One region of the Blautia sp. Sow4_E7 genome, then DNA from elsewhere that is predicted to be linked to it. Evidence: riboswitches for the same ligand, from Rfam matches in the RefSeq annotation. Region 1 holds a riboswitch; the other holds the start of a gene.
The links. A riboswitch is a leader RNA that binds a small molecule or an ion and turns the genes downstream of it on or off. The one in region 1 is predicted to bind ZMP and ZTP.
Positions count from the first base shown of each region.

Region 1 (3,415 bases):
CGATAATTCTTTATTCTCAGTTACAATGTTGGAGATCAGCTCATCATCAATGGCAAGCTCCTGTCTTCCCTGCTCAAAAGTAACTCCAAATACCTGCTTATGTTCCAGTGGAGCCGGTACATATTCCGGATCGATCTGGATCACATTGTAGTTGCCTTTTTTCTTCTGTTTCAGGATTTCAAGAGCCTCCTCTGTGTATCCTGGAGCGATCACACCGTCGGAAACCTCTCTCTTGATGAGAAGTGCAGTGTCCTTATCGCATACATCCGAAAGGGAAATAAAATCACCGAAGGAAGACATACGGTCTGCGCCCCTTGCACGTGCATAAGCGCAGGCAAGCGGGGAAAAGTTCTGCCAGTCCATATCCTCTACCCAATAGATTTTTGCAAGTGTCTCTGTAAGCGGAATGCCAATGGACGCGCCTGCCGGGGAAACGTGTTTGAAAGAAGTAGCTGCCGGAAGTCCGGTTGCCTTTTTCAGATCACGTACCAGCTGCCAGCCATTAAACGCATCCAGAAAATTGATATAGCCAGGTCTTCCGGAAAGTACTTTGATTGGCAGTTCACTTCCATCCGCCATGTAGATCTTAGATGGTTTCTGATTCGGGTTGCAGCCATATTTTAATTCTAATTCTTTCATGATGATTTCCTCCATTTTTATCCAAAAACGAATTGTCTTAAGTATCTTATATTTTTTACGAAAAGAATTTTAGAAAAGGCTTTCTGCAAGTTTTCACATACAGCAGAATGCTTAGTGATTTTTATTAATGATCCTGGATTCATATTTACCAGTCTCAATGTCGATATATCTCACAAAAAGAGAAACCTTGTTGTCTTCGTTCAGGCTCTCCCACAGCATGTTTGCAAATGCATCCATGTCATCCGGGATCTGAACCAGCTTTGGCTCGCCTTCAAAGCTTGGCAGCGGGTTTCCATCACATTTGTAGGTGTGGATGAAATGTCCCTCGCCGGCCTTTGCATTCTGGTATGCGAAGGTGTAACGGTTGCAGGAGGATGGATCTCCGTTGTTGCTCTTCAAAATAGACATTGCATAGCTGTAAGAACCGTTCTCCACATGCATGATTCCGGAAATACGTGGTGTGTAGTTTGGTCCGTCCGGCTCAAATTCTCTGGAACGTAAGGACTGCTCAAAAGTAAGCTGCTGGTCCATACCTTCGTAAATGGTATCTGTCTGGTCACCGTTTGTTACAATAGTTTTATTTCCAAGGACACGGACAGGTGCATAAATGATCAGGCTTGGATCTACCAGCTTGGAAGGGTCAAATGCCTGTGTGCGGATTCCCTCTCCGTCCTCCACAAATACACGGTTGCGGCTGTTCTCGCTTCTTCCCATAATGAAATAGGCTGCAACTGCCTTGGTTCCATCGGTGCTGCGGCCAATGATGATTCCTCTTCCCGGATAAGAATTTCCTTTCAGTTCTTTGTCCAATGCTATCATTTCCATGCAGATGTTCTCCTTTCGAAATCACATATAAGTAATAAATATAAAAAAACGCCTGGGAAGCCCTTCATCCAGGCTGCCCAGGCGGTCGGCACAAAAATATCTACTGCACTCCCTGTGGGTATCCCCACGATCCGCCAGTCATGCAGTTCTTTTTTATACTACAATATTTTTTTTCCTATTTCAAGATGGGAAATCTTTTTCTTTTATATACAATTTTTTTGGCGTTACGGTTCACGCCCTTCAAAGCAGAATCCTTCGCAATGTACGAAAAACCAGACATTCCTCTCCTGGGATTTTCCGCTTTCCTCTTCTCTAGGAAATGCCCATCAGTCCCTGATCTACTGTGATCTGTGCACTGATATCTGCTTTCATCTGCTCCCACGCATCCGGGTGGTCCACATAATACTTGGGACACTCCTTGCCTGTCACATCATAGTGCCGGATCACCTGCTCTGAGGTCAGTCCGAAACGGGCACAAAGCCAGGCTGCAAGCCTTACCACGGAATCATAGGTTGCCTGCTCAAACACTCCGGTATCATCCATATGACAGCACTCAATGGAAATACTGTCCACATTCCGGGAATTGGTGGCATAGGACATCTCCGAAGTAGGAATGCACTGGATCACTTCCCCCTCCAGCCCTACTACGAAATGGCTGCTTACCTTAGCCTCATGGGAGGTTGCCAGATTTTCGAAATAATCCCGGTTATTCTGGGCTGTCGCCCCCGGATTGGCCGTATAGTGAATGGCTATGTAATCTACCTGGTTTAAAGGCAGCTGTGGTCTGGAATATTCATTGGGCGTCAGCAGCTGCACATCTATGTAGGGTGCACCCTCTGCCATCCATTCTTCCGGTCCATAGCCATCGCTTCCATCTGTCTCCTGTGAAGTCTCTGTATTTTCCTCCTGCTTCTGTCCATGTCTGACCACCAGAATGATGATCCCGGTCATAAACAGAAACAGCAGGATCACCAGAAATGCTACTCTTTGGTTTCTCTGACGGATTCTGCCGGCCTTATCCAGTTTTTCTCTTTTGTGAAAAGAAGGCCGCCTTGAAAAAGACGGCCTTGCTGATTTTCTTGTCATTATTTGTCATCCACACTGTAGTTCGGTGCTTCTTTTGTGATGTGAATGTCATGTGGATGAGACTCTTTCAGGGAAGCAGCGGAAATCTTTACGAATTTACCGTTCTGCTTCAGAGCTTCGATATTCTCTGCTCCACAGTAACCCATACCGGAACGAAGTCCTCCGATCAGCTGGAATACGGTATCCTCAAGGTGTCCCTTGTATGCAACACGTCCTTCCACGCCTTCCGGAACAAGCTTCTTGGCGTTCTCCTGGAAGTAGCGGTCCTTGCTTCCATTCTCCATGGCTGCAATAGATCCCATTCCACGGTATACTTTATATTTTCTTCCCTGGTATAACTCGAAGGTTCCCGGGCTCTCGTCGCATCCGGCGAACATGCTTCCCATCATACAAACGTTTGCACCAGCTGCGATTGCCTTGGTAACATCTCCAGAGTACTTGATACCACCGTCTGCAATGATCGGGATACCATATCTCTTGGCAACCTCATAGCAATCCATAACAGCTGTGATCTGCGGTACACCAATACCAGCAACCACACGGGTAGTACAGATAGAACCAGGTCCGATACCAACCTTAACTGCATCTACGCCAGCGTCGATCAGGGCCTTGGTAGCAGCTCCTGTAGCAACGTTTCCTGCGATAACCTGCAGTTCCGGATATGCGGCCTTGATCTCTCTTACTGCACGAAGGATATTCTCTGAATGACCATGGGCGGAATCCACAACGATCACGTCAACATTTGCCTTCACAAGTGCGTCTACACGGGCAAGCACGTTGGCAGTGATACCAACAGCGGCACCGCAGAGAAGACGTCCCTGCTCGTCCTTAGCAGCCAGAGGATATTTGATCTGTTTCTCAATAT
Region 1 is NZ_JBQKLL010000014.1:9,966-13,380, reverse strand. It holds gene ACTQ50_RS09880 (phosphoribosylaminoimidazolecarboxamide formyltransferase) at 1-639, opposite strand, end outside; gene ACTQ50_RS09875 (IMP cyclohydrolase) at 751-1,464, opposite strand; ZMP/ZTP riboswitch at 1,533-1,616, opposite strand; gene ACTQ50_RS09870 (peptidoglycan recognition protein family protein) at 1,777-2,550, opposite strand; gene guaB (IMP dehydrogenase) at 2,550-3,415, opposite strand, start outside.

Region 2 (3,415 bases), on a different contig from region 1:
GTGAAAATTAGAACAGTCCTGTGATCTTTCCGGTTTCGTCTACGTCGATCTTCTCAGCTGCTGGAACCTTCGGGAGACCTGGCATGGTCATGATCTCGCCGGTAAGGGCTACGATGAAGCCAGCACCTGCGGAAATCTTCAGGTTACGAACGGTTACTTCGAAGTCTGTCGGAGCACCAAGCTTGGTCTGGTCATCGGTTAAGCTGTACTGTGTCTTTGCAACGCAGATCGGGCAATTGCCAAATCCAAGAGCTTCCAGCTGTTTGGCCTGCTTCTGGGCGTTGGCTGTGAGAACGACTCTCTTACCACCATAGATCTTCTGGACAATCTGGTTCAGTTTATCTTCGATGGAGCCCTCAAGCTCATAGGAATAGGTGAAGTCATTTGGCTCTTCTACAAGACGGATTACTTCTTCTGCTAACTTCTTGCCGCCTTCGCCGCCTTTTGCCCATACTTCAGAAAGAGCAACGTTAACGCCAAGTTCTTTGCATTTTGCCTCAACCAGGTCAAGCTCTGCCTTAGTGTCAGTCGGGAATGCGTTGATGGCAACAACACATGGAAGTTTGTAAACGTTCTTGATGTTGCTTACATGTTTCAGCAGGTTCGGAAGACCTTTCTCCAGAGCCTCAAGGTTCTCGTTATTCAGATCTGCTTTTGCAACGCCGCCATTGTATTTCAGTGCACGAACAGTAGCAACGATCACAACTGCGTTTGGTTTGAGACCAGCCATACGGCACTTGATATCAAGGAATTTCTCTGCACCAAGGTCAGCACCGAATCCAGCTTCTGTGATAGTATAATCAGCAAGCTTCAGAGCCATCTTGGTAGCGGTTACGGAGTTACATCCGTGAGCAATGTTTGCGAATGGTCCGCCGTGAACGATTGCAGGTACATGCTCCAGAGTCTGAACCAGGTTTGGTTTCAGAGCATCTTTCAGAAGGGCTGTCATAGCACCTTCTGCGTGGAGGTCACCAGCGGTAACTGGCTTCTGCTCTGACGGTTTACCGTATGTATAACCAATGATCATTCTGGAAAGTCTCTTCTTCAGGTCTGTAATGTCACTTGCAAGACAGAGAACTGCCATGATCTCAGAAGCAACGGTGATGTCATATCCATCTTCACGAGGCATACCGTTTGTTCTTCCGCCAAGACCATCTACTACGTTACGAAGCTGACGGTCGTTCATATCTACGCATCTTCTCCATGTGATCTTACGTGGGTCGATGTTCAGAGCGTTGCCCTGGAAAATATGGTTGTCGATCATAGCTGCAAGAAGGTTGTTGGCTGCGCCGATTGCGTGGAAGTCACCGGTGAAGTGAAGGTTGATGTCTTCCATTGGAACAACCTGTGCATATCCGCCGCCTGCTGCGCCGCCTTTAACACCGAATACCGGTCCAAGGGATGGCTCACGAAGGGCAACCATAACGTTCTTGCCCATCTGCTGCATAGCATCTGCAAGACCAACCGTAGTTGTTGTTTTTCCTTCTCCGGCTGGAGTCGGGTTAATAGCGGTAACCAGGATCAGTTTACCATCTTTCTTATCTGTCTCTTTTAACAGATTATAGTCGATTTTTGCTTTGTACTTGCCATACTGCTCAAGGTATTTGTCATCAATACCTGCTTTTGCCGCAATCTCAGTAATTGGTTTCATTTCGCATTCCTGTGCGATTTCGATGTCACTTTTAAACCCCATAATAAAAGCTCCTTTCGTTGTGTAAGATTAAATGGCTTCCAAACCTCCCGGTAAAAAAGGGCAGTATCTGATGAATCAAATACTGCCCAGACGGTCGGCTCCTGAGTTGCTGTGGATTTAACCACCAGCAACGATCTTGATCTGCTTCCGAAGTCCCTGTGGTTAACTCCACGATCCGTCAGTATTCAGAAGCTTTTCAATTGATGTGCTCATTGTATCATTAAAAAAACATTATGTCAATAAATTAACAGACGGAATTATTGTCAAAAAAATCAGTGAATATTTGTGAAAATTAACAAATGTTTTTCATACAAAGAAAATCTGTCTGAATGGTGAAAAACAATCCTTTATTTTAGACTCTCTTAAGGAAGGCTTCATAAAAATTTTATGACTTGGGTAGTTGCGTATGGGGGAAAGTGTTGTTAGAATAGAAAATGCTTAGTTAACTGTGAAGGTACTCTGAACAGTTACATGCTTAGATAAAATGTTTTGAAACAGGATAATAATTCTTGGGTTTATATAAGAAAGGTTGAAGAATTGAATGAACAGAACTGAATTTCTGGATACATTGAGAAACCAGTTGTCCGGGCAGATGCATGAGGGCAAGGTGGCAGCGCATGTGCGTTACTACGAAGATTATATCCAGTCACAGGTGCGCAGTGGACGGGATGAGCAGCAGGTTCTTGCAGAGCTTGGAGATCCCAGGCTGATCGCCAGGACTTTGCTGGATACAGATGTGGATAATGGACAGCTGGATTATGAAGAGTACAGCACGTATTCGGATGATTCCCAGAATGCCCAGGAAACGGGGAAAGAACATGTGCACGTATGGCGTTTTGATACCTGGTACAGCAAGCTGCTGGGCGTGGTGATCCTGCTGATCGTGGTATTTTTGCTGTTTCATATTCTGGTGGCAGTGATTCCGTTTTTTGTTGTATTGGCAGTGATCCTGTTTGTTGTGTCACTGATCAAGAATCGGAATTAAAAGAAAAAGATTGGACATTATAGAATACATTTTTAGGAAGGTTTTTAAATGAGCAGTATAACAATAGAAGAATTAAAAAAGTTACCAGCGGATTCCTATCAGATCATTGATGTCCGCGATGAGATTGAGATTTCCCACGGTGCCATCAAAGGCGCAGTAGCCTGTAAGCCAGAGGAGATAATAGAGAACCCGGAAGTAGATAAGACGAAGAAACTGGTGATCTGCTGCAGCAGGGGAATCAACAGTAAAGAAATTGCGGAGAATCTTGAAGAAGAGGGATTTGACGCAGTAAGCCTGGAGAAAGGCTATATTGCCTGGCTTATGGATGCCATGAAAAGCTCCCAGGACGAAGACTTTGCGAAAAATGTGGAGATCAGCCTTCGCAAGAAATTTAAGAAAAAAATCTGGTCCAAGTTCACCAAGGCAATCAATACTTATGAGCTTGTGAAGCCTGGAGACAGGATCGCAGTCTGTATTTCAGGCGGTAAGGACTCCATGCTGATGGCAAAGTGCTTCCAGGAACTGAAGCTTCATAATAAGTTTGATTTTGAAGTGAAATTCCTGGTTATGGATCCGGGGTACAGTCCGGCCAACCGCCAGGTGATCGAGGAAAATGCCAGAAGGCTGAATATTCCCATCCGTATTTTTGAGTCTGATATTTTTGAGTCCGTATTTAATGTGGAGAAGTCTCCTTGTTATCTTTGCGCAAGAATGCGCCGCGGCCATCTCTATGCGTT
Region 2 is NZ_JBQKLL010000007.1:135,941-139,355, reverse strand. It holds gene ACTQ50_RS06700 (formate--tetrahydrofolate ligase) at 8-1,693, opposite strand; ZMP/ZTP riboswitch at 1,771-1,889, opposite strand; gene ACTQ50_RS06695 (DUF1700 domain-containing protein) at 2,235-2,678, shown strand; gene ACTQ50_RS06690 (ATP-binding protein) at 2,727-3,415, shown strand, end outside.
Region 2: it holds a riboswitch for ZMP and ZTP, as region 1 does, so the genes downstream of both, ACTQ50_RS06700 (formate--tetrahydrofolate ligase) here and ACTQ50_RS09875 (IMP cyclohydrolase) in region 1, are expected to answer to the same signal.